One region of the Sphingobacterium sp. UBA7631 genome, then DNA from elsewhere that is predicted to be linked to it. Evidence: riboswitches for the same ligand, from Rfam matches in the RefSeq annotation. Region 1 holds a riboswitch; the other holds the start of a gene.

Region 1 (12,588 bases):
TGTTAATTCTTGACTTTGGAGATGCCCGCCTTTAATCAAAACGGATTGACAACCTTTCGCCAGTAGGCTATTTCCCGCTTTTTTCATCCTCTCGACATCGTCAATAACTTCGTCTACTAAAACACTTACCTCGTCTAAATTTGGTGTAATCAGCGTTGCCAAAGGAAAAAGAAGTTCAATGCAGGCCTGAATTGTATCATCGTGAATGAGCTTGTGCCCGCTGGTCGAGACCATGACTGGATCAAATACGATAGGCCCTTTATATTCTTTTAAATAGCTGCTAATAAGCTCCACAAGTTCAATATGGTGTACCATGCCTATTTTAATTGCATCGGGATAGATGTCGTCAAAAATAGCATCTAATTGGTCCTGGACGGCTGCTGTAGGAATGTCATAAATACGTCTTACACCTTGTGTGTTCTGAACGGGTAAGGCAGTTAACACATTCATGGCATAACAACCTAATGCAGATATGGTTTTGGTATCTGCTTGTATACCTGCACCACCGCTACCATCGAACCCCGCAATGCTGAGTACGGTAGGGACGCGGTATTTTTTATCTTTTGTCATTTTAATAGTTCTTTTAGTTGTGCACTGGCAGCTCTGGGATCTTGACTTTGGCATATGGCCGAAACGACTGCAATGGAGTCTGCACCGGCATTCCAGGTCTCTTCTGCAGTTTGTAAGTTCATCCTTCCGATAGCGATCAATGGTTTTTCCGTCTTATTCCGAAGTTGTTTTAAACCTGCAATTCCCCATTCAGTAATCGTATCCATTTTTGTTCTCGTAGAAAAAATGGGACTTACACCAAGGTGGTCGACAGCGTACATTTGTGGACTTTCCAGCTGCTGCATATCTTCTATGGACCAGCCTATGTTTAATTTATCGCCATATTTTTCGCGAATAGGGAGCGGCTGCAAATCATTTTGACCCACATGTACTCCCCATGCCTCGATTTTTGCAGCGATTGCTACGGCATCATTGATCACGAGCGGAATACCATAACGATCGGTCAGTTTTTTCAAACACATGGCTTTATCCAAAAATGTAGCGGGATCGTCAGCTTTTTCGCGTAATTGAATAAGATCGACTCCACCAATGATGGCTTCTTCGGCGACATTGAGCCAATGTTGAGGATAACAGTCCCGCTCAGAAATTACCAAATATAAAGGGTAGGGAAAAAGCGGATTAATGCGCATAACATTTGATCTTGAGCTTTGATTTTAGACGTTCTGCATTGAGCTTATAGAGTTCATCATAGAGATTCAATTGCAAGGTACCCGGGCCAGCTGCTGTTTGGGCTGCGAGTTCTCCCGCCAAGCTCAAAATGGAAACGCCGGCAACAGCTGCTTCAACATATTGGTCTGTAACACCTAGAAATGCACCAATAAGTGCAGTAGCACTACAGCCAAGTCCAGTTACCTGTGTCATTAAAGGGTTGCCATTAAAGACTTCAACCCTGTATTGTTCGGAAAGAATATAGTCTACTTCTCCGGAAATACAGATAATGGAACCGGTTTGCTCTTGCAATAATTGGCCAAATCGGAGCGCATCTTTACTCGCTGTCGTGCTGTCGACTCCTTTTGTGTTCGGTTGGTTGAAATTGTACAGCGTCATGATTTCTGATGCATTTCCACGAATAACCGTTGGTTTGAGATCCAGTAGATTGGCTAATAAATCATTGCGGAATGCTGATATCCCAGCACCAACAGGATCAAGTACCCATGGCCGTCCAATGGTATTGGCATGTTCGGTAGCAACCAGCATAGCTTCGGCTGTATCTTCACTCAAGGTGCCGATATTAATAACAAGAGCTTGCGCAATATCGACAACTTCGCGTACTTCTAAAGGACTGTGTACCATTACGGGGGACGCTCCTAGGGCTAACAGTGCGTTGGCCGTATTGTTCATCACGACTAGGTTTGTGATGTTGTGTACAAGGGGTTTTTCGACCCTCAGCTGCGCTAATAAATTGATAATTGAATCTTCCATTCTTTTTACATATGCTAAGATGTACGGTGTAGCCTTGGAGGGAAGAAGAGCGATAGACTGCGCAGTGAAGGAGTATGCTGTACAGTGGATTTTTGCTTTTCCCTACGCCGGTATAAACCGAATCAGGTTCAAAGGGACTATCTCAATTCTATACAGAATACCCCCAAAGCCAGACCAAATTTAAACAAAAAAGAGGACTTTTCATATCCATCATTTTTCGATCACTTAGCTTGTTAAATTAATCGGCCGGATTTTGATCGGCACTAATTTCAATATATTCAACAGGGGTATAAGTAACCCGGGCAAAATTTTTGGTCAAAAGTTCTGTTTCTAAAATCTTTCCACCCTGAAATTTTAAAAACTTCTCGCGCCAAATCTCATTTTTACGAAAGAACTGATTGTCTATTTTAAGAAATTGATGTTCTTTTTCAACGACATGGTATGCAAAATCCAGCTCCTGATCGATCCTCAATTCGCCCTCTAAACATTTCTCTGTAAACCAGAGGTTGATCTGGAAGGTGTAAGGCGTGTTGTTGGTGAATTGATAATCACGGTAGTTATAAAATACGGTAGCCCCACTGCCGAATGGCAAAACACGACCATCGTCAGGAAAAGGATCAAAGGAGTGATGATAACGTTCGCTGACGGTGAGTGGACTATGGATAACAAGCCAATGGATGAGATTGGATATTTGACAGATTCCACCGCCAATACCCGCCCTTGCTTCACCGAAGGATAACTCCATGCCGGGCAGATACCCTTTCTTTACGGTGGGGAGCCCCACGAGTTTACAAAATGAAAAGGTTTCCTTCGGTCTGATCAGAATGCTATTGATCTGTGCTGCTGCAATTTTCAGGTTGGTCACTTTGTTGATCTGCAATTGCATATTATTTTCGCCCAGCTTTTTTAATAATACAGACTGATGCTTTTTAATACGAAAGGGAAGTTTTTCAGCTGATTTAACTTTGCTGTATTTTTTGTCGTCAAATAGCCAGACGGCTTTTCGCTGCATTCTTCTTACCCATACTGCAAAAAAATAGAGCAAGGGGTGCTGTTGACTGATCAGTTTTCTTTTTTTCAATACGATGTTTATTTATCGCTATCAAAATTAATGCAGAAATGTATCTTTTGCCGCTTTTTTTGATTTTGTCCTGTGTTTTTACTGTATAGGGGGTAGAACTTTTGTTCCATCGGGTGTATACTGGCTTTTCGCTCTATGTCTATAGCTGTTTTCTTGTTTGTACGTATTTGCCCGTGATCTTCCCATGCCCGTTATAGTTCAGGTTTTCATACGTACAGTTTCCCAAATCTTTTACAATTGATTTTTGTTGCAATACCCCCTTGAAGTAGAATTCATCAACTGTTTCGTTGGCCCGGTAGGATCGCTTGATTTCCGCTGTGAGTTGGTCATTTTGATCGAAGGTTTGGCGTAGTATATAATCACTTGTTTTCGGATCGCTATACGCATAACGGACCCGACTTTCCCTTCGATCATTTCTGCCCGACAGCTCTTCACTCATGCGATTCTGTTTGTCATAACTGTAAATGGTCCAATCTATCCGTTGGTATAAAAAATGAATGGATTCACTTTTTACAACCTGGAGTTTGCTGTTCAAGTGGTCTATTGTCGCTGTTTGTAATGTTGGATCGTAGGAAACAATGGCGTTTGGGAGATAACGGTAAATGGTGCTGTTGCTCCATTTGCTGTTTTGAAGGTACTGTATGGAGTCGATAAGTCCGAACTGATTATAGCATCTTTTGCTGAAATAATTATTTCCGCCGGAAAGATTGTTGGATGTGAGCTCTTTGCCTTCTTCATATACAGTCGTCACAATTGCTCCAGTTTCCACCTCATTTTCATCGGAAAACTGCTGCATGACGTACGTGCCGTCACATTGATTTTTACGCTGACTGTAGTAAAGAGGGAGAGCTGTATTGGCGATAATAGCCGCTGCATATTGCCTGGATGGAATAAATTGCACTTGTGCAATGGAGTCAAAGAAATGTTGGGCATTATATTGTGACGAAGGATTCTTCGACGCAACTTGTGTGTTGTTGCTTAATATGGATTTGGCTGCTGTCAGATAGGTATTACTATCGTATATGATCTTGGGTTTGCCTAAGCCATCAAACAAGATCATGGCATGACGTTGTTTCAATGACAATAGATTGATGGTCCATTGTTGATTTTTAATGCTAAATGTAAGTTTTTTTGCATCGGTTTTTGTGACCAGTAACTTTGTTGTGCTAAAAGGTACTTGCTTGAAAATCGCAGCAGCATTTTTTTCGTGTAAACGCATGATAAAATCAGTTGATTTATCGGACTCATTGGTTACAAACAGAACTGCCTGTGTAGGGCTAGCTATTGTTAACGATTTTACTGTTTGCGATGCTGCAATGGGACTATAAAACAGCAATATCAACAACTGAATGATAATCGGATAAATTTGCAGTTTCGCGTTATAATTCATTTGGGTCGATATTGCTGTTGCTTACTTTGCTATTTAATTTAATACTTCTTTCAAAAATAATAAGGTGTGCTCCCAGGCACGTTTGGCCATCACGGGATTATATTCCGCTGACTCGGGATTCGTAAACGTATGTCCAGAATTTGCGTAGGTAATTATTTGCCAGTCTGCTTTTCCTTCATTTAATTCCTTGACCAACCCATCGTAATCTTCTTTTGATACACTCTTATCGGCTGCAGGGTGCTCAATGAGTACTTTTGTTTTAATGGAACCATTGGGTCTATCGGCAGCTTTGGATAGGCCTCCGTGGATACTGATCACGGCATTGACGGGGAAGCCGGCTCTCGCCGCTTCTAATGCTCCTGAACCTCCAAAGCAATAGCCAATGATCGCAATTTTTGTCGGATCTGCGCCTTCTTTTTTCAGTTGTTCTAATGCGAGCTTGATGCGATGCTGATAAGCTTTATAGTCCGTCTTGTAGTGGCCTGCAATTTTCGAAGCTGCGGTGTTGTCCGCAGGAATATTTCCCTCACCGTAGATGTCGGCAATGAACGCGATGTAACCTTCTTTTTCAAGAAGCAATGCCGCTTGTTTCGCTTCGTTGTCAATTCCCTTCCACGCAGGAATAATTAAGACAGCAGGGCCTTTTTTTGCCCTATTGGCGGTTACCATGCCGTTGAGTTTTTGTTCACCATCCTGGTAAGAAACCTGTTTTAATTGTTGGGCCTGCGTAGTCATCGTGACCATAGTAAGCATCAATAGTGTCATAACTGTTTTCATCTGTCAATAATTTGTTCCGCTCATTATTTTGTGTGATCAGAAATGAACCTAATTTGGAGTCCATCTCAACTAAATATAATTTTCAATGTACATTTTTTCCGCTGTCGCCAACCTGAAGTTACGACTTTATAGATTCAATAATACCAATAACATCGAGTTGTCCGAGACCTTGGTCGTGTGCTTTCCCGTAGGTATCGAGTAATGTCTTGAGGAGGGGATATTCGGCACCGGCTTGTTGCGCCAGTCGAATATCTTTCAGCATAAGATCTAGTGCGAAAGCAGGACTGTAGTTTTCTTCCACCAGTAAAGGCGTTTTGACTTTTGTTGCGCCACTGCCACTGGCACTATCATTGATGATTTCGAGCATATCACTCCGTTGAATTCCCAGTTTATCTGAAAATAAGATCGTCTCTGCGAGACCTTGATAGATCGTTGAAAGAAAATAGTTGATCGCAAGTTTGGCGGCAATTCCCTGGCCATTTTCGCCAACATGTTTGATCGACTTGCCCATCTGCTCGAGGTATGGCCGGGCGCGATGAAGATCCTCCTGTTCACCACCGACCATAATAATCAGGGTGCCCTCTGCCGCGGGCTTGGTACTGCCGGCCACAGGTGCATCTATAAATGCGGCTCCTTTTTCTTTGAGTTTGGATGCGATAGACAGGGTGAGTTTACGGGATATGGTACTCATATCGACAAATAATTTGCCCTTGATATCTCCTTGAAGGATTTTTTCATATACTTCACTGACAGCTTCATCATTGGTGAGCATGGAGAATACAATATCAGCATGTTCGACCAATTCGGCTATACCTTCTCTGATCATTGATTGTTTTTCAAAGCCCGCTGCTTTTGCACGGTTTCTATTATAAACAGAAAGGGGGAATCCTGCTTTTTCCAGGTTTTTAGCCATGGGGTGCCCCATGTTTCCTAATCCTATAAATCCTAATTTTTCTATCTTCATCTAAAATTACATTAATAGCTCTTGAAATTTACGTCTATTAAAGATACAAATGTTTTGGTCATTCCACTAATACCCTGATTTCGTTACGAAGGAGCACTATTTTATCTTCCTGTTCCAGTTTTTTTAAAATTCGGGAGACAACTACCCGGGATGTGTTTAGGTCAGAAGCAATATCCTGATGCGTAAGGGTAAGTATTCGGTCGTTGTTCAGCTTTACTTTGGCTTTCAGATATTGGATGATTCGTTCTTCCATATTGGAAAAAGCTAGACTATCAATAGCTTGTAACATTTCGTCCATACGGCTTGAATAGCTTGATATGATGAAATTTCGCCAAGAGGGGTATTTTCCCATCCAAAGGTTGACAAGCTCATTTGGAATCATGGCAACCGTTGTTGTTTTTTCTGCGAGGGCACGAATTTCACTTTTTTTATTTCCGAGACAACAGGCTATTGACATCGTACAGGTTTGACCTTTTTCCAAATAGTAGAGCAGCAGTTCGCCTTTGTCTTCATCTTCCCGGACAATTTTTATTGCTCCATCTAGGAGAAGGGGCATCGACTTGATGTATTGATTGGTATCAATGATGAGATCCCCCTCATGAAACGTTTTGATGTGTGCGTTTTTGGCTATTGCAGTAATTAACTCTGGCTCAAGAATGCCTGTATAAGCTTGTTGGATTGACAACATACGGTATTATTTTAGTTAAAGTTAATTATTTACGGGCTTATTTTATCCCCTGGGGGTGGAAAAGAATGTTGGTGGAAAAGAATGTTGGTGGAAAAGAATGTTGGTGGAAATAATGTGTAGAAAGACCGGTTTTTTTGTGCTGTGTGTGGCGTATCCAGCAGCTAACATATAAAATCGTGAAATTCATAAATTTTGATTTATTCAAAACAGACAAAATGTTATTCTGATTATTTTTAGTGTTTTTTTAAGAATGTGATGAATGTGTTGTATTTATTTTATTTAATCTGTTTTTTTATTGCCTCTTTGTTTTAGAAGTAGCTGTTTTTCTGTGGAAGCTTAAAACTGATTTGTTTTGTATAGCGCTAGGGTCTGATAATCCTATTGTTAAAATTAGTTAAAAAGACAATCAATTCCTAATTTTGCGCCACAAAAACAAAACAATCACATCTAACATGAAAAAGTCTTTACTTTTTTTTGCCCTCGTTTTTGCTAGTTATAGTGCCGTTCATGGTCAAACAGCAAATACTAGTTCGGTTTCAGGAGTTGTCAAAGAAGCTACTGGACAAACGGTTAAAGGAGCAACCATTAAAATTACCCACATCCCAAGTGGACAAGTTGTAAGTGGCTCAGCCGATGCCCAAGGAAAATTTCAAATTTCAAATCTTCAAGAAGGAGGCCCCTACAAAGTAGAGGTAACTTACATTGGCGAAACGCCTGTTGTTTTCGAAAACATCATGCTGAAATCGGGGGAATCGTTGAATATCAATCCAATTTTTACGGCTGGATCTTCAACAAATTTGGATGAGGTTGTTGTTGTTGGTCATGGTGTTATTGATATTGCTGCGGGAAGAAAGACGCCGATTGCCGTTTCGACGATCCGTAAACAGGATTTAGAGGAAAGGGTAGGCGCACAGGATATTACTTCAGCACTAGCTAATACCCCGTCGGTTTATATCACTGGTCAGGCAAAAGGTTTTGGTGAGTCTTCTATGACAACACGTGGTTTTGATCAGTCCAATACCGCATTTTTGTTGAACGGTCAGCCGATCAATGGTATGGACAATGGAAGTGTATATTGGTCAAATTGGTCGGGACTTACAGATATTGCTTCTTTAGTGCAGATTCAACGTGGTTTGGGATCATCTAAATTAGCGATTTCATCTGTCGGCGGTACCGTAAATTACGTGACACAATCTACCGCAATGAAAGAAGGTGGTTTTGTCCGCACTACTGTTGGTAACGATATGTTTATGAAGGCAACAGTAGGTTACAATACCGGTCTGATGAAAAACGGTTTTGCTGTTTCGGCTATGTTTACGCAATGGTCAGGTAACGGTTATATGGATCATACGGAAGGTGCTGGACAAAGTTATTTCTTGTCCGTTGGATACAAAGCAAATGAAAAGCACAACCTGAACTTCATGGTAACCGGTGCACCACAGTGGCACAACCAAGGATATACCTCAAAATTGTCTAACTATCTTGCTAATGGCAGACGTTACAACGACAATTATAAGGATGCAAATGGCGTGATGATGAATGCGCAAAAGAACTTTTATCATAAGCCGGTAGCCAACTTGAACTGGGATTGGACCATCGATGATAAATCATCTTTGTCAACTGTCGTTTATGCGTCGTTAGCTGCTGGGGGCGGTCAATCGTTAAGAAGTGATAAATACAACAAAGGCAAATATTTGGCTGCTGATGTGAACAATCATCAGTGGTTTGGTATAGTTTCCAATTATAACCGTAAGCTTTCAGAGTCCCTGAATTTTAATGTGGGTTTTGATGTGAGAGATTATAAGGGTACACATTATCGTAAATTGACAGATCCACTAGGAAATACAAATGGTGTTGTATTGGGCGGTAATGTTAATTTCCCTAATAAGCCATTGGTTACCAATACATACTCAACAAATCCTTGGAAAGCTTTCTCAAGCAAACCTGATTCGCGTGAAGATCGTTTAGCTTGGGATTACAATCAATACATCCGTTATGGCGGTCTGTTCGGTCAATTGGAATATGCGAAAAATGGCTTTACAGCGTTTTTCCAAGGATCGGTTTCCGAACAACAAAACAAACGTTCTGATTATTTTCAATACACACCAGGTAATGAGGATTCTAAAGACGTGAACAACTTTGGCTACAATACGAAGGGTGGTGTAAGTTATACATTGGGACATCATAGTGTTTTTGGTAATGCGGGGTACTATTCCCGTCAGCCTTATCAAAACAATATTTTCATGAATTTTGCAAATGATATTAATGAAAATGCTGAAAATGAAAAAATCCTTGGTTTAGAGGCTGGTTATAAATTTGCTTCTCGATTCTTGGATGTGAATGTGAATGTTTACCGCACAACTTGGGAAAACCGTGTTACGGGTAGTTCGAGTTTAGCGACGGCAGATGATGTGAAAAAATACAACCCAACAAATGATCCTGGTATTTTGGTCGAAGGTGCCTATTTATATACAACAAATTACGGTGTAAAACAGGTGCATAGAGGGGTAGAAGTTGATTTTGAGGCCCGCCCAATCGAAAAATTAAGCCTAACAGGGTTTTTATCGATAGGTGACTGGAAATACGATGGTGCAGTAAACTCTGTTATACGTAACGATAACCGCGTCGAATTGGGACGTTCTCAGGTTAACTTAACCGGTGAACATGTTGGTAACGCAGCGCAAACTTCTTATGGATTTGGTGCTAAATATAAAGTGTTTAAGGGTTTGTCTGTTGACGCAAACTACAGATATTATGAGCGTTTGTATGCATCGAATTATCGTAGAGAAGTAATAGATGGCCAAACTTATGGACGTTATATGAAATTACCGTCTTTTAATCTTTTGGATGCCGGTCTTTCTTACAATGTCAAAGTAAGTGACAAGAACAGCATGAGTTTCCGTGTTAACATGAACAATGTGTTGAATAAGTTCTATATTTCGGAAGCTACTTCGAGTAACTTGGTGACAGATGTGAACAATACTTGGAATGGTATTGATACTTCCAATTTTGTTTTGATCGGACAGGGTAGAACTTGGAATGCATCTGTGAAATTTACATTCTAATAAGATTTACGTCGAATACAAAAGGTCCACAATTATTTTGTGGGCCTTTTTTTGTTTTTTAATAAAAACTTAATAATTTTAGGTGATCTAATTGTCAACCTGATGTTGCATAAATTAATTTGTCTGGAAAATTTACAGATCGGTACTGTCCATTTTTCTGCTTTTGTTGTTAATTTGGATGGTGGAAATACAGGCTTTGCTTTATTTATTAACCAAGAAAATGACCCAATCTTTATTTTTCGAAAAGAAAAGAAAAATGAGGTATCTTTCCATGTAAATGAAGAGCAATTCTTTTGGATTGTAAAAAACAGCCAGTTTACACCAGGAGAACGTCAAGACTTTTTTGCTGAATTTGTTGAATTCCTGCGTTTGATGGAAGAGAAGGTTTCCAATTATGTTTTCAAAAAGGAAAAATTAATCAAATTTACAAATTCGAGGGATATTGTCCGCTATAAATACTTATACCTGACAGGTGAAATTAGTTGATAAGAATACCCGATTATAATACCTGATCTCCCGTTAGATTTCTTTTGTAATGAAATTTAGCTTAGTTTTGGGTATGAAGCATATGTTTTCAAATCTAGCTGTCATTCTACAAAACAATACTTTTGTGGAATCAGATTTTACACTGCCAGTACCCGTACTTCTTGCTAAGTTTTCTTTTTTACCTATTTCATCATTTTTTCCGGAAGCGAGTTCATCTTTTTCCGCTGATTGGTTAGACATCGTCCAACAGAGCGCGATTAGATCTACATTGGAAGGATTTAATGTCGGAATCAGTGGCGATGGTAATCCTGTCGCTTTACTTGAGCAGGCGATTGCTTTGACCAATCATGCACTTGCCTATAGCTATTTGGGGCTTTATTATTTTAAAATAGCGGCATATGACCAAGCTATTGCAACGTTTACAAGCGCAATCGAACAGTATAAAGAGGAGCCATTTTTTTATGCGAGCCGTTGTTTAGTTTATCGACTCATCGATGAAGACGAAGGTGCTTTCTATGATTATCAGATTGCCAAGAGACTGGATTTTAATTACCATAGTGTATTGGAATGGGCGGAGAATCAAGCTGAACTCACTTACTTTGAGGCCGATAATTTGGTTATTCAAGAGCTGGAATCGAAGCCAAAGCACCTGAGTACTGACGAAATAAATTCATTGGGACTTGAATATGTTCATTGCTATAGCTATCTAAAAGCAATCGGTCTTTATTCTTCTGCTATTGCGGAATCCGACAACAAGGATAGCAACCTGTTTGTTTTTAGAGGAAGTTTGTACCTGAAATTGACCTGTTTTGAATTGGCATTGTCTGATTTCAATCAGGCTATTGCTCTTGATGAGAATCGTTCTGCCGCCCATATATTTCGCGCTAAAGTGTTTGAATCCTATCGTAATTACCAAAGTGCGCTGGAAGACTATGCCAAGGCGGAGGAAATAGATCGTGATTCATCGATCGTATACGAAGAAAGGGCATCTTTGTTTGAGCGGTTGGGAAATTTTGAGGAAGCATTATTGGATTTTGATCGCCTTGTTACGCTCAATCCGGAAGATTTTTATGTGTATTCATTACGAGCCGATTTGAATGAAAAGTTGGAGGATTTACCAGGCGCACTGGCAGATTACTCGAAAGCGATCGATTTGAATCCATATTATTCTGATTTGTATTCATATCGCGCAGCAATTCGTGAAAAATTGGGTGATCCTATCGGGGCAAAAGCCGACCTGGATAAATTCAATGAATTGGAAGATGAATAAAAAAAGTCCACCTTTTGGTGGACTTTTTATACCTACTGCTCTAACTAGAGCAGCCTTTATTTAATGATCCTTTTTATCTTATTGGAACGGGTAATAAGTTTGTGCAATTTGTCATAATCCTCCGTGGCAATAGAATCGTGCAGGGATTGAAGCTGCTTGATATGTTCTTCGAGTACTTCGAGTACATTTTCGCGATTTTGCTTGAAAATAGGTGTCCACATATCGGGCGAACTTTTGGCTAGACGTACTGTAGATTCAAATCCCGAGCCTGCCAGCTCAAAGATACGCCCTTGAGATTTCTCTTTTTCCAATACTGTTAAGGCGAGGGCGAAAGAGGTCAGGTGAGAAATGTGGGATACATAAGCCGTATGCACATCATGTTCATCTGCATTCATAAAACAGCTGCGCATCTCCAATTGGTCGGTGATGGCATCGGCAATCTCGAAAGCATCCTCATCCGTTTTAAATGCTTCAACATACACCATCATTTTTCCTTTGAATAAGCCTGCTATTGCAGCTTCGGGTCCCGAATACTCTGTTCCGGCCATGGGATGGGCTGCAACATAACGGCCCCTATTGGGATGATCCTTTATTTTATTCAGAATATTCGTTTTTGTTGATCCCATGTCGATGACAACCTGGTCTGTGACCAGATCCAAGATTTGAGGAACAACATGTAAAATGGCATCAACAGGAATTGTGAGCACCAATACTTTACAGGTCTTAATCGCATCTTCTAAGCTTGCTGTTTCGTCAATGAAGCCGATATGCATCGCTTTATCTAAGTTCTTTTGACTCTTATCTACACCGATTATTTTGTCGCAGAATTTTGTTTCTTTTAGGCGAATGGCAACTGAGCCGCCGATCAAGCCTAC
Region 2 (12,588 bases), on a different contig from region 1:
ACCTTTACGAGGTACTGAATCGGTGTTATAAAGAATATTTTTACACAAATACATTATTTAAATTGAAGCTAGCTTTTAAAGCATACTTTTTATCAATGGCTATTTAGCAGCAATATCCTTTTCCAATGCTTTTACGAGCGCCTTTGTATAACTTTTAGAAAAATCTGCTAAGCTGGAAGGGTTGATCGTTTCAGACTGTACACTCCAAAGCAGTTGTTCGGAGCTAACATCATATAGATTGCTTTCCAGATAGTACATTTTATCCGTCGTGTAATAACCAGGATCGTATGCAATTGGGTACCAATGGGAGTAATAGCTCCAAAAATTACCATACCAACCAAATCTCGGATAAGGCATATAAGGCCCATTTCCCGGTACATATCGGGTCTCGCTGGCTTTGTCGATCAGGGTAACAGTGAAAATGGCATCTGCATTCAAACTGTGTACTGCTTTCATCACTAAATCTTTGTTTTGACTTTCATCTTTGGTAAACGTCCGTTTAAAAACGTCGCTGCTTTTAATAGCCTTGTAGCCATGCATGGAAGCTGCTTCTGCCAAATTGGATTCAATGACCTCCTTTGCTTTAGCGTGGTTTGTCATTGCAATAATGAATATTGTTTGGTATTGTTTGGGAGTAAGGTCTCTATTTTTATAGATATCTGTTATCCTTGTTGAAGTGCTACAAGCCAACAACAATAAGCTTGAGACAATTGCGATTAAAAATGACTTCGATTTCATATGTTTTAAAAATTAGTGTCGTTTAAATTGTTGAAGAGCGTCTTTTCCGAGGGATGGTAAAATTACACCAGTAAATAGAATTATAATGGACAGTTTAATAGCACATCCTATCTAACCTTTTGTTAAACAACACTTTTACAACAACATTTGTTTTCACAATTATTGATCGTAAATGAAATACTTTAATTTTTAATTGATATTATCAGAAAATCATCTTGACCATTTCAATCTGGTTGATTGTGTTGACCAGGCCTTGTCTTTGTAGAAATAGTTGCAAGTTTTTGGCTTTTTCATCAACGTTAGTAATTTGTACCTTTGCGCTGGACACAAACACTTTCAGCTCGGATAAAAGCTGTGTTGCAATACCTTTCCGCCTATGCTGCCGTGCTACCGCAATTTGGTAGATCCGCCTATTGGACGAATTGAACAAGATATATCCCACCAAATCGGAGCCAATAAATGCCCCCACCCCTTTAAGCTGAATTAATTCACTACGCTCACTTCTATTTTGCCAGCTGGGTTCAACATCCCAAAAAGACTGCAAAATATCCCAAGAAAAATCATGGATAGACTGTATACGGATAGGCTGTGTTCTGCCAGATAAAGCACCCATCTTTACATGAAGTTCTCCTCCAAAGCACAGTAATCTACGGCCTTTAACAAAACCATTTTTTTCATATACCCGAATAGCACGTCGATTACTTTCTATCACTTCCAATAGTAATTTTTTCACGCGATACTCTCTGAAATATGGCTGCATAAATCTGTACATTTCACCGACTAATCCGCTGTTCCGATAGGCGGGCAAAACACCTGTACCAGCGTTGTAGATCACTTTACTACCCTCAATTTCTCGCATGCCATGCATAATAAAAGCTACCAGTTGTATTCCGTCAAAAACACCAACTGACAAGTCCATTAAAATATCCTCGCCTCTGATCTTCGACTCCAATTGCAATGCGTCTAACTGAAATGGTACAATATAGTCGGCAAAAGCTCCATTAATTGCATTTAACAAGTCAGCACTATCTCCCGCTTTCAATTTCCGTATCTCCATCCCTTATTTTTTATGGACTATTAAATTTATTGATGCCTGAACAAAGAGCTCTCATGCTATCCTTTCCTAAATTTTTTCATTCGGACAAAATCTGATTTCTGTGATGCTTCAAATGCACCACATAGTCAAGCATCAAAAATTCGAGGCTATGGTCATTACAAGTCCTTTGAATCAATTTGTTCGCAATTACCTGCTTAAACAAAAACAACAATTGTTCGTTTACCGATCGCCATAAATTGCATAATTTCTCGGTCTCAGCATGTTGGTAACCTGCAGATGCACAATAGGCTACCTGATCATAGTATATTTTTGGATTTTCTTCAAATTGAGCTCTTATAAACCGTTGGTAATTAACAAAAGCGCTATCGACTAGATGACCCAGAATCTCCTTTTTGCTCCATTTATCTGGTTCTAATTTGCGATTAAAATCGTCATCATTTATTTCCAAAATTTGCGAAGAAAACTTCTGAATAATATGCTCAAATTCTTCCAATAATGTATTCATACCTAAATCTAGCTAGTATAACCTTAATGTCTTACCAATTTAATCCGATGCATCCACGCTGCTTTGTCCAAGGTTCTCATTATAATACGATTCTATTGTTCCGCAACCTTTATTGTATCATTCCACTATTGTACCATTCCACAGCTTTTGCTTCATGCTCTTTCAAAAATTCATCTTTCGCATTATTATAGTCGTTGCCATCTTTCCATTGCTGTAACACCAACTTTTCTTTGATTGCCTGATACTGATCTCTTACTTCGTCATGTGCACGCAGATAATCGCGAAAGGCTATATGGCGCAACCAGTGTTTTGATTGCAAGGGTATGCTATGGATATGTGCTACTCGTAACGAATGGTCATGCAATCGTGCTGGAATTTCATCGCCAGGTGCGATTTGCTCTGGTAATCCTAATACTTCAGGACGATCAATCAGGGCGATAAAAAAACGTCTATAAGGCATATCCTCGTTGTATTTTTCATAATATACATAGCACTTGTCCCGCAACAGGAGCGGAATGCGATCAAGATCGTTTTCTTCCTCTAAACCGATCAATATTTCAATGATTGGTTTGGCAGACAATCCCTCAACGGCCGTACTGCCTATGTGATCAACCCTCGACTTTATTGGTTTCAACAACGTAAAAAGTTCATGTTGAATACTGTCAAAATTCGCTTTCCATATCGGATTATAAGGTTCAAACGGTAAAATCATACGCTGTTGTCTTTGCCAATACAAGATAAATACACATCATTCGATCAAATACGCCTCGAATGACACCCTAAAAGTTAAAGTTAATAAATTTATCGTTTTCCGAGAGAGCCTATAATCCAGTTCTCTTTTTTCTAATGCATTTATCGGGCAAATCTCTTCGTTCCAACGACACAAAGAATAACAGCAACTGTTACGGCCAGCATGCCAACACCGACTTGTTCATGAAGAAGCCCGGCGGCTAAAGCCAGACCGAAAAAAGGCTGGAGTAACTGTAATTGTCCGATGGTCGCCGTGCCACCTTGGGCGAGTCCTTTATACCAAAAAACAAAGCCAATAAACATACTGAACATCGACACATAGGCTAAACTGGCCCAGGCCCCGATAGGCACAGTGTCAAAAGACGATGGAAGGTAGACAAAGGTAAGTGGCAACATCAACGGCAGCGACAAAACCAAGGCCCAGGAAATGACCTGCCAGCCCCCTAGCGTCTTGGTCAATTTTGCACCTTCAGCATAGCCCAAACCACAGAGAATGACCGATAAAATCATTAAAACGTCGCCTAAAGGTGAGGCTGTTAGTCCTTGTGCCAGCGCATAGCCGATCACCAGTAGACTCCCTAGAGCAGAGAACAGCCAAAAGATTGGCTTCGGACGCTCGCCACCGCGTATAATACCAAATACGGCTGTCGATACGGGCAAAATACCGATAAAAACGATGGAATGCGCGGACGTGATGTGCTGCAGAGCCAAAGCGCTCAGTAAGGGAAATCCAACGACACATCCTATTGCCACGATGCATAGCGACCCCAATTGCTTTCTTTCTGGACGTTTTTCCTTAAAAACCATCAATGTTATCAGTGCCAATATGCCTGCAATGGAAGCCCTTGCTAATGTAACAAATACAGGGTCAAAAGCTAAAACCGCCATGCGTGTTGCCGGCAACGAACCACTAAATAATACCACACCAATAAAACCATTTAACCAACCGCTTGTTGTATTTTCCTGTAATTTACTTATACTTAATTGCGCCATGTATCAATCTTTTACACAAAGTTCGTCCATTACAAGAATTAAGCACAGTCACAGTTTTTGATAATTCAATGGACACAGTTACCTTTAAAGACGAACACTAATCCTAATTTGATGAAAAAAGATTATTTGTATAATGAAATAGCAGACAATATTGCCAATAAGATTAAATCAGGCGTCTTAAAAGCTGGCGAAAAACTACCTTCGGTGAGGAAGCTAAGCGCTGAACACGGTATCAGTATAAATACCGCAAAAAGGGCATTTCTAGCGTTGGAAGAACGTTCTCTTATACAGTCCAAGCCCCAATCCGGCTACTTCGTTAGTCCTCCAAACTATTTGCAACTTCCGTTGGCGGCAGCCAGTCAACCTATTCCAATCGCCAACAACAGAGAACCGGATCAATTGATGAATAAGGTGTATTCAACCATGGGACGTCGCGACTTAACCTTATTTTCAATCGGTGTTCCTTCCGGAAGTCTCCTACCTACCGCAAAATTAAAAAAAGAAATCGTCCTCGCTACACGGGAGCTCAGCGATGGTGGCACAGCATATGAACCCTTGCAAGGCAATATAAAATTACGTCGTATGGTGGCCGTACGTTCATTGGCCTGGGGTGGAAATCTAAATGAAGATGATGTCGTTACCACCAACGGCTGTATGAATGCTTTAGTTTTGTGTCTGATGGCCTTAACCAAACCTGGAGATACACTGGCTCTGGAAAGCCCCTGCTATCCGGGTATCCTCCAACTTGCCGTCAGTCTAGGGCTTAAGTTGCTGGAAATAGCTACGGACCCCATCATAGGAATAGACATTGAAGCCCTCAAAAATCTGTTGCCCCAAATTAAAGTCTGTTTACTGGTCCCCAATTTTAACACCCCTTTGGGTTATTGCATGCCGGATGAGCATAAGAGGGAAATTGTGGCATTGTTGTCAAAACACCAAATTCCGCTAATCGAAGATGACACCTACAGCGACCTCCATTTTGGCACGCAACGCCCCAAATGTTGCAAATCTTTTGACCGGGATGGCAATGTCCTCTGGTGTGGATCCGTTTCAAAGACGTTGGCTCCAGGCTTCCGTGTCGGATGGGTTGCTCCTGGAAAATACAAAGAACAGATTATCAAACTAAAACTGATCCATTCCCTGTCATCTACGGCGATCATCAATGAGGCGGTTGGAAATTTTCTATTAACCGGAAAGTATGAAAACCACCTGCGTAAACTTCGTAGATCATTAACGGAAAACTACCAGCGCTACGCTGCCATCATTTCGGCCCATTTTCCGGAAGGCACTAAAATTAGCCGTCCACAGGGTGGACTTGCCCTATGGGTCGAGTTTCCAAAACACATCGATACAGGCAAGCTATATAACTATGCGCTTAAACTACAGATCAGCATTTCACCGGGGCGGATTTTCACCTTACAGGATCAATTTCACCATTGCATGCGTCTCTGTATTGGTTTACCCTGGAGCAATGAACTCGCTTTAAAATTAAAACAGCTCGGTAAACTTACAAAAGCACTCTAATACATAACATGATAAGAGCATAATACCAACGGTCGGGGCAATAAAACAACAGATCGGAGCCTATGATTACTTGAGTTCCAGCTCCAGCCTATGTTTACCAGCGTCCAATTGGACGACATCCCTACTGCTAATGCTAACATTATCCGGCGGATAAAATGTCGCCGTGGCATTTGCGGGTATTTGGATATCATAAACAATCTTTTTATCCTTTAACTTCCATTCGGAAACAATTTTACCGTAGGGTGAATCATAAGAAATAGAAGATTCTTTCAGTTCCTGGGGGAAGATGGGTTTTAAGAGCACATGTTTAAATCCAGGTTGTTTAGGATCTGGCAGAATCCCGCCGATAGATTTAAAAAACCAACCACCGATTTCGCCAAACATCATGTGGTTGTCTGAAATATCACGGGTTGCTTTTAAATCCCAGTTCTCCAACAATGTTGTTGCGCCATTTACAATCCACCATCCCCAAGACGGATAAGTATCTTGTACCGCAACCTTATAGGCTGTCGTTGCATAACCGTTATCTTTTAACGCATTCAATAATGCTTTTGCACCCAATACTCCTACATCTAAGTGAAAGTTGGTCTCTTCCACTTTCTTATTCAGGTTGGCTGCAACCCGGGCTTTCATTTCGTCAGGTACCACACCCCAATAGAGTGGAACACTCAGTTCAGTCTGTGTTCCATTGCTATAAATACCCTTGGAAGCATCTAAAAATTTAGCGTTGATGGCCGTCTTAATTTTTCTGCTCAGCAGTTCATATTTTTTTTGATCTGCTGTGTATCCAAACAATTTAGCCGTAGCAGCCAAGATGGTCGCATCCACATAAAAATAAACCGAGGAGGTCAACTCCAGATTCGACTGTGACTTCACTGGCACCCAGTCTCCACGCCCAAAAGTGGTCAACCCAGATGGGCTGATTCCGTCGACATAATCGACATAGCGTTTGATATTAAGATAGCATTCTTCTAATGCACGTGGGTCTCCATAAAACTGATAGATCTGCCAGGGAATGATGGCAATGGTACTTGTCCAATCCAAACCATTCGCTGTACCATAACCCCATCCCCCAGTTGGAATAATATCGGGTAAGACACCGTTCTCCTGTTGCTCATCACGATGATCCGCCATCCATTTTTCATAAACTGTTATCCCGTCAAAATTGTACAAAGCTGTTTCAATCGCAAGGTGCCCATCCCCTGTCCAACCGTTCTTTTCGCGCTGCGGACAGTCTGTCGGATAGCCCATCAAATTGGACAAGTAGGCATTGTTGGTCGCTTCCCATAGTTTGTTGACCAACGCTGATGACGTCTTGAGCTGTCCAATGGCGGGCACATCACTATGCATAAAATAAGCGGTCACAGCCGAACTATCCAATGCAATTGCCGCACTACTACTAATTTCGACGTAACGAAATCCTTTGTAACCGAACTTTGCCATAAACTCATCATTACGACCGCTTAAGGTAAGAATGTCCGTTTGAAAGGGCTCCTTTTCCTTATCGCCCCGATAATAAACATCAATATTGGACAGGTCAAGACGCCCATCTGCCGACAATCGTTCACCGTGCTTGATACGTAGCATAGTCCCTGCAGCTCCTTTGACTTTAACTTTTGTAATCCCAGCCATATTTTGGCCCATATCGAAAACATAAGTACGTTGGTCTATCTTTGTCACTGATTTGGGCTTATAGGACTTCACGAGCCGAATCGGTACCATCTGTTGGGAAACGATATGTGCAGATGGCGCATTTCTATACTGAACAACCTGCCAAGTTGAATCATCATATTTAGGTTTGTCCCAGTTGGGTATTTCCAGTCTTGCATCATAATGCTCACCAGTGTAAATATTATTATAAGTAATTGGTCCCGAAGCTGTTTTCCACTGCTTATCTGAAACAATAGTTTCTACTGTACCATCTGTATAAACGATTTTCAGCTCTAAACAGAATGTTGGTCGGGCCCGCCACGGTGCTTTATCAAAGTTCCAAACCGCCAGTGGTTGGTGATTATACCAGCCATTCCCCAAAACAACGCCAATAGCGTTCTCTCCTTGTTGGAGCTGCTGGGTTACGTCCGTCACGACATATAATGTACGCCGGTCGAATCGAGTATACATTGGATCCAGGCGATGGTCTCCTACGCGTTGACCATTCATGGAAAGTTCATATAGCCCTGCTGTGGCAATATACGCGCGTGCAGACTTTATCGGCTTATTTATCTTAAATTCTGTTCTAAAATAAGGCGTTTCTCGCGCATGAATATCCTTATTGTCGCTAATCCATTTTCCTTTCCAAAGGTCCATTCCCATCATTCCAGTTTCGAACGATGCTATTTTAGAACTTGTTGATATACCATCCTTATCCCATACTTTAACCTTCCAGAAATACGTGGTCTGTGGCTTTAACTGTGCGCCGTTATAGGTCACTAACATGGACGAGCTGAGCTGTTTGCCACTATCCCAGCTATTTTTCGTCTCCTTCAGTAGTGCCAGCGAATCTTGCCCTAAAAGGATCTGATAAGCCTGTTGTACCGCACCATTACGTTGGTCCTCAAGTCGCCAGCTAAGTCTCGGCTGGGTTGCATCGATACCCAATGGATTGACCAGACGTTCGCATGTCAACTGTACCGCGATGCAGTTGCTTTTAGGTTGGGCATAAGTGCTGTTCGTTATACACAACAGTATTGTCAATAAAATCCTACGCATGAAAAGATACTATTCTTGGTGGTTGTTAAATTGTTTTAGCTGATTTAAAAATCTAATATATCAAATATTTTCCACATGGTGACCTGTACTTTCCTGCACGATATACCTCAGGCAGCAAAATAAATTCTTGCAACTTTCATAAAAATAACCTTATATTAGTCGCAACTTTAGGGGTGTCTGCTCATGCAGGCTGAGATTTTACCCTTAGAACCTGATCCGGATCATACTGGCGTAGGGAAAAGTGAGCTGTCTACAAGGTGCATTGCTGCGCCTTTGTGTAGCCATTCCTAAAGTTTTACCAAAAAAAATTAAGGAATGGAACTTACAATAAACCATCAAATTCGATTTTTCGATCCCGCACTTACTTCACTAGAAGGCTTGTTACTTTTGGAATTATCTGGCAAAACCCAGGGTGTGGCTGTAGCCATCAACAACCAAGTCATCCCCAAAAAGGACTGGGCTACGACAACACTTAAACCTTTTGATCAGATTATCTTAATCACTGCATCTCAAGGCGGCTAGCCTTTCAAAAAAAATCAACCGAGTAATTCACCACAGTACAGAAAAAATGACAGCTGACACAATTACGCAATCCCCCTTTCCAAATGCAAAGAAAATTTTTGTAGCCGGAAAACTATTTCCTATTCAAGTCGCTATGCGTCAAATCTCCTTGAGCCCAACCAAATTAACGAATGGACAGATCGAAATTAATCCACCGGTAACAATCTATGATACTTCTGGGCCTTATACAGATGACACCATCCATATCGATATCCGCAAAGGACTCCCTCGCCTTCGCGAGCAGTGGATCTTGGATCGTCAGGATGTCATACAGTTGGCTGGCATCAGCTCTGAATATGGACAAAAACGACTTTCTGATCCAACGTTGGACGAACTCCGATTTGCCTATAGCCACAAACCGAAAGTAGCCTCTGCCGGCAAGAATGTCACCCAATTACATTATGCAAAGCAAGGCATCATTACCCCGGAAATGGAGTATGTTGCTATCCGGGAAAACCAACGTATTGAGCAGTTGGAAGCCAGTACCCCTGGAATGGATCATCAGCATCGGGGGCAAAACTTTGGTGCGAGAACACATGATAAAGCTATTACACCAGAATTTGTCCGTGAAGAAATCGCCGCCGGAAGAGCGATCATACCCAATAATATTAATCACCCTGAAAGTGAACCCATGATTATCGGACGCAACTTTCTTGTTAAAATCAATGCCAATATTGGCAATAGCGCCGTAAGTTCAAGCATAGAGGAAGAAGTTGAGAAAGCGGTATGGGCCTGTCGTTGGGGGGCTGATACCATCATGGATCTATCCACTGGCAAAAATATTCACGAAACCCGCGAATGGATTATCCGTAACTCGCCAGTCCCAATCGGTACAGTACCGATCTATCAGGCGCTCGAAAAAGTAAAGGGGGTGGCCGAGGATCTTACCTGGGAAATATTCAAAGATACCTTGATTGAACAGGCCGAACAGGGTGTTTCGTACTTTACCATACACGCCGGCGTATTGCTTCGTTATATCCATCTCACGGCATCCCGAGTTACTGGAATTGTCTCCAGAGGCGGCTCTATCATGGCCAAATGGTGTCTTTTTCATCACAAAGAAAATTTTCTCTATACCCATTTTGAGGAAATATGCGAAATTATGAAACAATATGATGTGGCCTTTTCACTTGGCGACGGTCTTCGCCCCGGAGCTATTGCAGATGCAAACGATGCAGCTCAATTTGCGGAGCTCGAAACCCTGGGCGAACTCACCAAAATCGCCTGGAAACATGATGTTCAGGTGATGATCGAAGGGCCAGGACATGTTCCTATGCAATTGATCAAAGAGAATATGGACAAGCAATTGGCCTGTTGTGACGAAGCGCCATTTTATACCTTAGGTCCCTTAACAACAGATATTGCTCCAGGCTATGACCATATCACATCCGCCATTGGAGCGGCTATGATCGGTTGGTATGGCTGTGCAATGCTTTGCTATGTTACCCCAAAAGAACACCTGGGTCTACCAAATAAAAAAGATGTCAAAGATGGTGTAATCACCTATAAACTAGCTGCCCATGCGGCCGATTTAGCCAAAGGACACCCTGGTGCACAATATCGTGATAACGCCTTGAGTAAAGCCAGATTCGAATTCAGATGGGAAGATCAATTCAACCTTTCCCTTGATCCAGATACCGCACGGGAATATCATGACGAAACATTGCCGGCAGATGCGGCTAAAGTTGCGCACTTCTGCTCCATGTGCGGTCCCAAATTTTGCTCGATGAAAATAACGCAGGAAATCAGGGATAGTGCCGCCCAGGGGATGCTGGAAAAATCACAGGAATTCATCGCACAAGGAAAAGAGATCTATTCATGATTATTGCATTGACAGCAGCAGAAACAATCCGTTCTGAACAGGCGATTATAGCAGCGTTGTTTAAAGAAGGTCTTGATATTCTGCATTTGCGTAAGTATCATTTTACAGACTTACAAATGTCGCGATATATAGAAACTATAGCTCCTATATACCGCGACAGATTGGTTCTACACTCACATGCGCATCTATCGGCTGAGCTTGGGATTGCACGAATCCACCTGAACGATAAAAGTAGACTGCATGGATCTGCAAATCAACTGGGACCTACAACAATCTGTTCAACATCTGTGCATGATATTGATCAATTCAATAGCCTTGATGAACGTTGGGCCTATGCTTTTTTCAGTCCATTATTTCCGAGCATCTCAAAAGTGGGGTATGGAACGCATAATGCAAGACTAGGTCAACTCCCGTCACGCGCCAACTTTGCTGTTCGTCTCATCGGTCTTGGAGGGATAAACCAAGACAACTGTCTTATTCCGATGCAGCAAGGTGCAGATGGGATTGCCTTATATGGCACTTTATGGAAACATCGGGATCCTATTCAAAATTTTATTGCATGCAAACAAAAACTATGGAAAGACTCCAATATATCTCACAAGGTAAAACTATAAGGGAACAAAAAAACAACATGCTGAAAGCGCTGGATGCGGGGGCCAAATGGATACAGATCCGATGGAAGGAAGCCGAGGAAAAAGATCTTTATGCGCTCGCCGAAGAGATCAGGCAGGCTTGTTCCGAATTTGGTGCCAGCTGTATCATCAATGACCATCCTTCGCTTGCAGCGGCTGTAGACGCTGATGGGGTGCACTTGGGACTGGACGACTGCAGTGTAGCAGCTGCCCGGCACCTATTGGGTGCAGGAAAAATAATCGGCGGTACAGCCAATAGCTTTGCCAATGTAAAGCAAAGAATGAGTGAACATTGTGACTATATCGGGCTCGGGCCATTCAACTATACCACGACAAAACAAAAACTAAGTCCCCTACTGGGGATTGCAGGATATGAAAACATCATCCAACAAGTCCGCCGAGAAGGCCTAACCCCTATTCCAATATTCGCAATTGGCGGTATAAGCCAACTTGAAGATATCCAACATCTATTAGAAATTGGCGTCTACGGTGTAGCACTCTCGGGAATCGTAACCAAGACTCCAAACATTGTTTCATCCATCAATAAAATTTTACTATGAGCAACCTACATATAGCCGATCGCGTATTTGAATCCAGATTATTTCTCGGTACGGGCAAATTCGGTAATCTCACGGAAATGAGCGCTGCCATTGTGGCTTCGGCTTCCCAATTGGTCACCGTCGCCCTCAAACGAATCGACCAGACCGGCTCAGACGACAGTCTCATCAGTGCGCTCGATCTGGCGGCAATCCATTTGCTTCCCAATACTTCGGGAGCACGAACAGCTGAAGAAGCAGTACTTGCGGCTCAACTTGCTCGCGAAGCACTGGAAACAAACTGGGTGAAATTGGAAATTCATCCCGACCCACGTTATCTGCTGCCCGATCCTATTGAAACCTTACGCGCAACCGAATCACTTGCTAAATTGGGTTTCGTCGTCATGCCCTATATTCACGCAGACCCGGTACTTTGTAAACGTTTAGAAAATGCAGGCACAGCTGTCGTTATGCCTTTAGGTGCCCCTATTGGAAGCAATAAAGGGCTGCGTACCTTGGACTTTCTCGAAATTATTATTGAGGAAAGTAATGTCCCAGTGGTCGTAGACGCTGGAATCGGAGCGCCTTCCGATGCCGCTAAAGCCATGGAAATCGGAGCTGATGCGGTGCTTGTCAATACGGCAATTGCAGTCTCTAATAATCCGATACGTATGGCCGAAGCTTTCAGAGAGGCCGTTATCGCTGGACGGAAAGCTTATGAGGCCGGATTGGGAAAGATAGGCTCCCACGCAATCGCTTCG

The links. Region 1 has a riboswitch for thiamine pyrophosphate ahead of thiM (hydroxyethylthiazole kinase). Riboswitches for the same ligand answer to the same signal wherever they lie in the genome.
Region 2: another riboswitch for thiamine pyrophosphate. It lies ahead of thiS (sulfur carrier protein ThiS); the one in region 1 lies ahead of thiM (hydroxyethylthiazole kinase).

What each region holds. Positions count from the first base shown of each region.
Region 1 is NZ_DLIX01000004.1:78,199-90,786, reverse strand. It holds gene thiD (bifunctional hydroxymethylpyrimidine kinase/phosphomethylpyrimidine kinase) at 1-570, opposite strand, end outside; gene thiE (thiamine phosphate synthase) at 567-1,199, opposite strand; gene thiM (hydroxyethylthiazole kinase) at 1,189-1,992, opposite strand; TPP riboswitch at 2,075-2,167, opposite strand; gene B3P16_RS05210 (VanW family protein) at 2,231-3,073, opposite strand; gene B3P16_RS05205 (hypothetical protein) at 3,213-4,463, opposite strand; gene B3P16_RS05200 (dienelactone hydrolase family protein) at 4,497-5,240, opposite strand; gene B3P16_RS05195 (NAD(P)-dependent oxidoreductase) at 5,359-6,204, opposite strand; gene B3P16_RS05190 (Crp/Fnr family transcriptional regulator) at 6,263-6,892, opposite strand; gene B3P16_RS05185 (TonB-dependent receptor) at 7,345-9,957, shown strand; gene B3P16_RS05180 (hypothetical protein) at 10,060-10,443, shown strand; gene B3P16_RS05175 (tetratricopeptide repeat protein) at 10,493-11,713, shown strand; gene B3P16_RS05170 (prephenate dehydrogenase) at 11,770-12,588, opposite strand, start outside.
Region 2 is NZ_DLIX01000005.1:69,099-81,686, forward strand. It holds gene B3P16_RS08745 (hypothetical protein) at 100-738, opposite strand; gene B3P16_RS08750 (GNAT family N-acetyltransferase) at 941-1,795, opposite strand; gene B3P16_RS08755 (DinB family protein) at 1,872-2,300, opposite strand; gene B3P16_RS08760 (GrpB family protein) at 2,410-3,012, opposite strand; gene B3P16_RS08765 (DMT family transporter) at 3,153-4,043, opposite strand; gene B3P16_RS08770 (PLP-dependent aminotransferase family protein) at 4,155-5,567, shown strand; gene B3P16_RS08775 (alpha-L-rhamnosidase) at 5,634-8,276, opposite strand; TPP riboswitch at 8,436-8,531, shown strand; gene thiS (sulfur carrier protein ThiS) at 8,592-8,798, shown strand; gene thiC (phosphomethylpyrimidine synthase ThiC) at 8,845-10,659, shown strand; gene B3P16_RS08790 (thiamine phosphate synthase) at 10,656-11,273, shown strand; gene thiE (thiamine phosphate synthase) at 11,234-11,851, shown strand; gene B3P16_RS08800 (thiazole synthase) at 11,848-12,588, shown strand, end outside.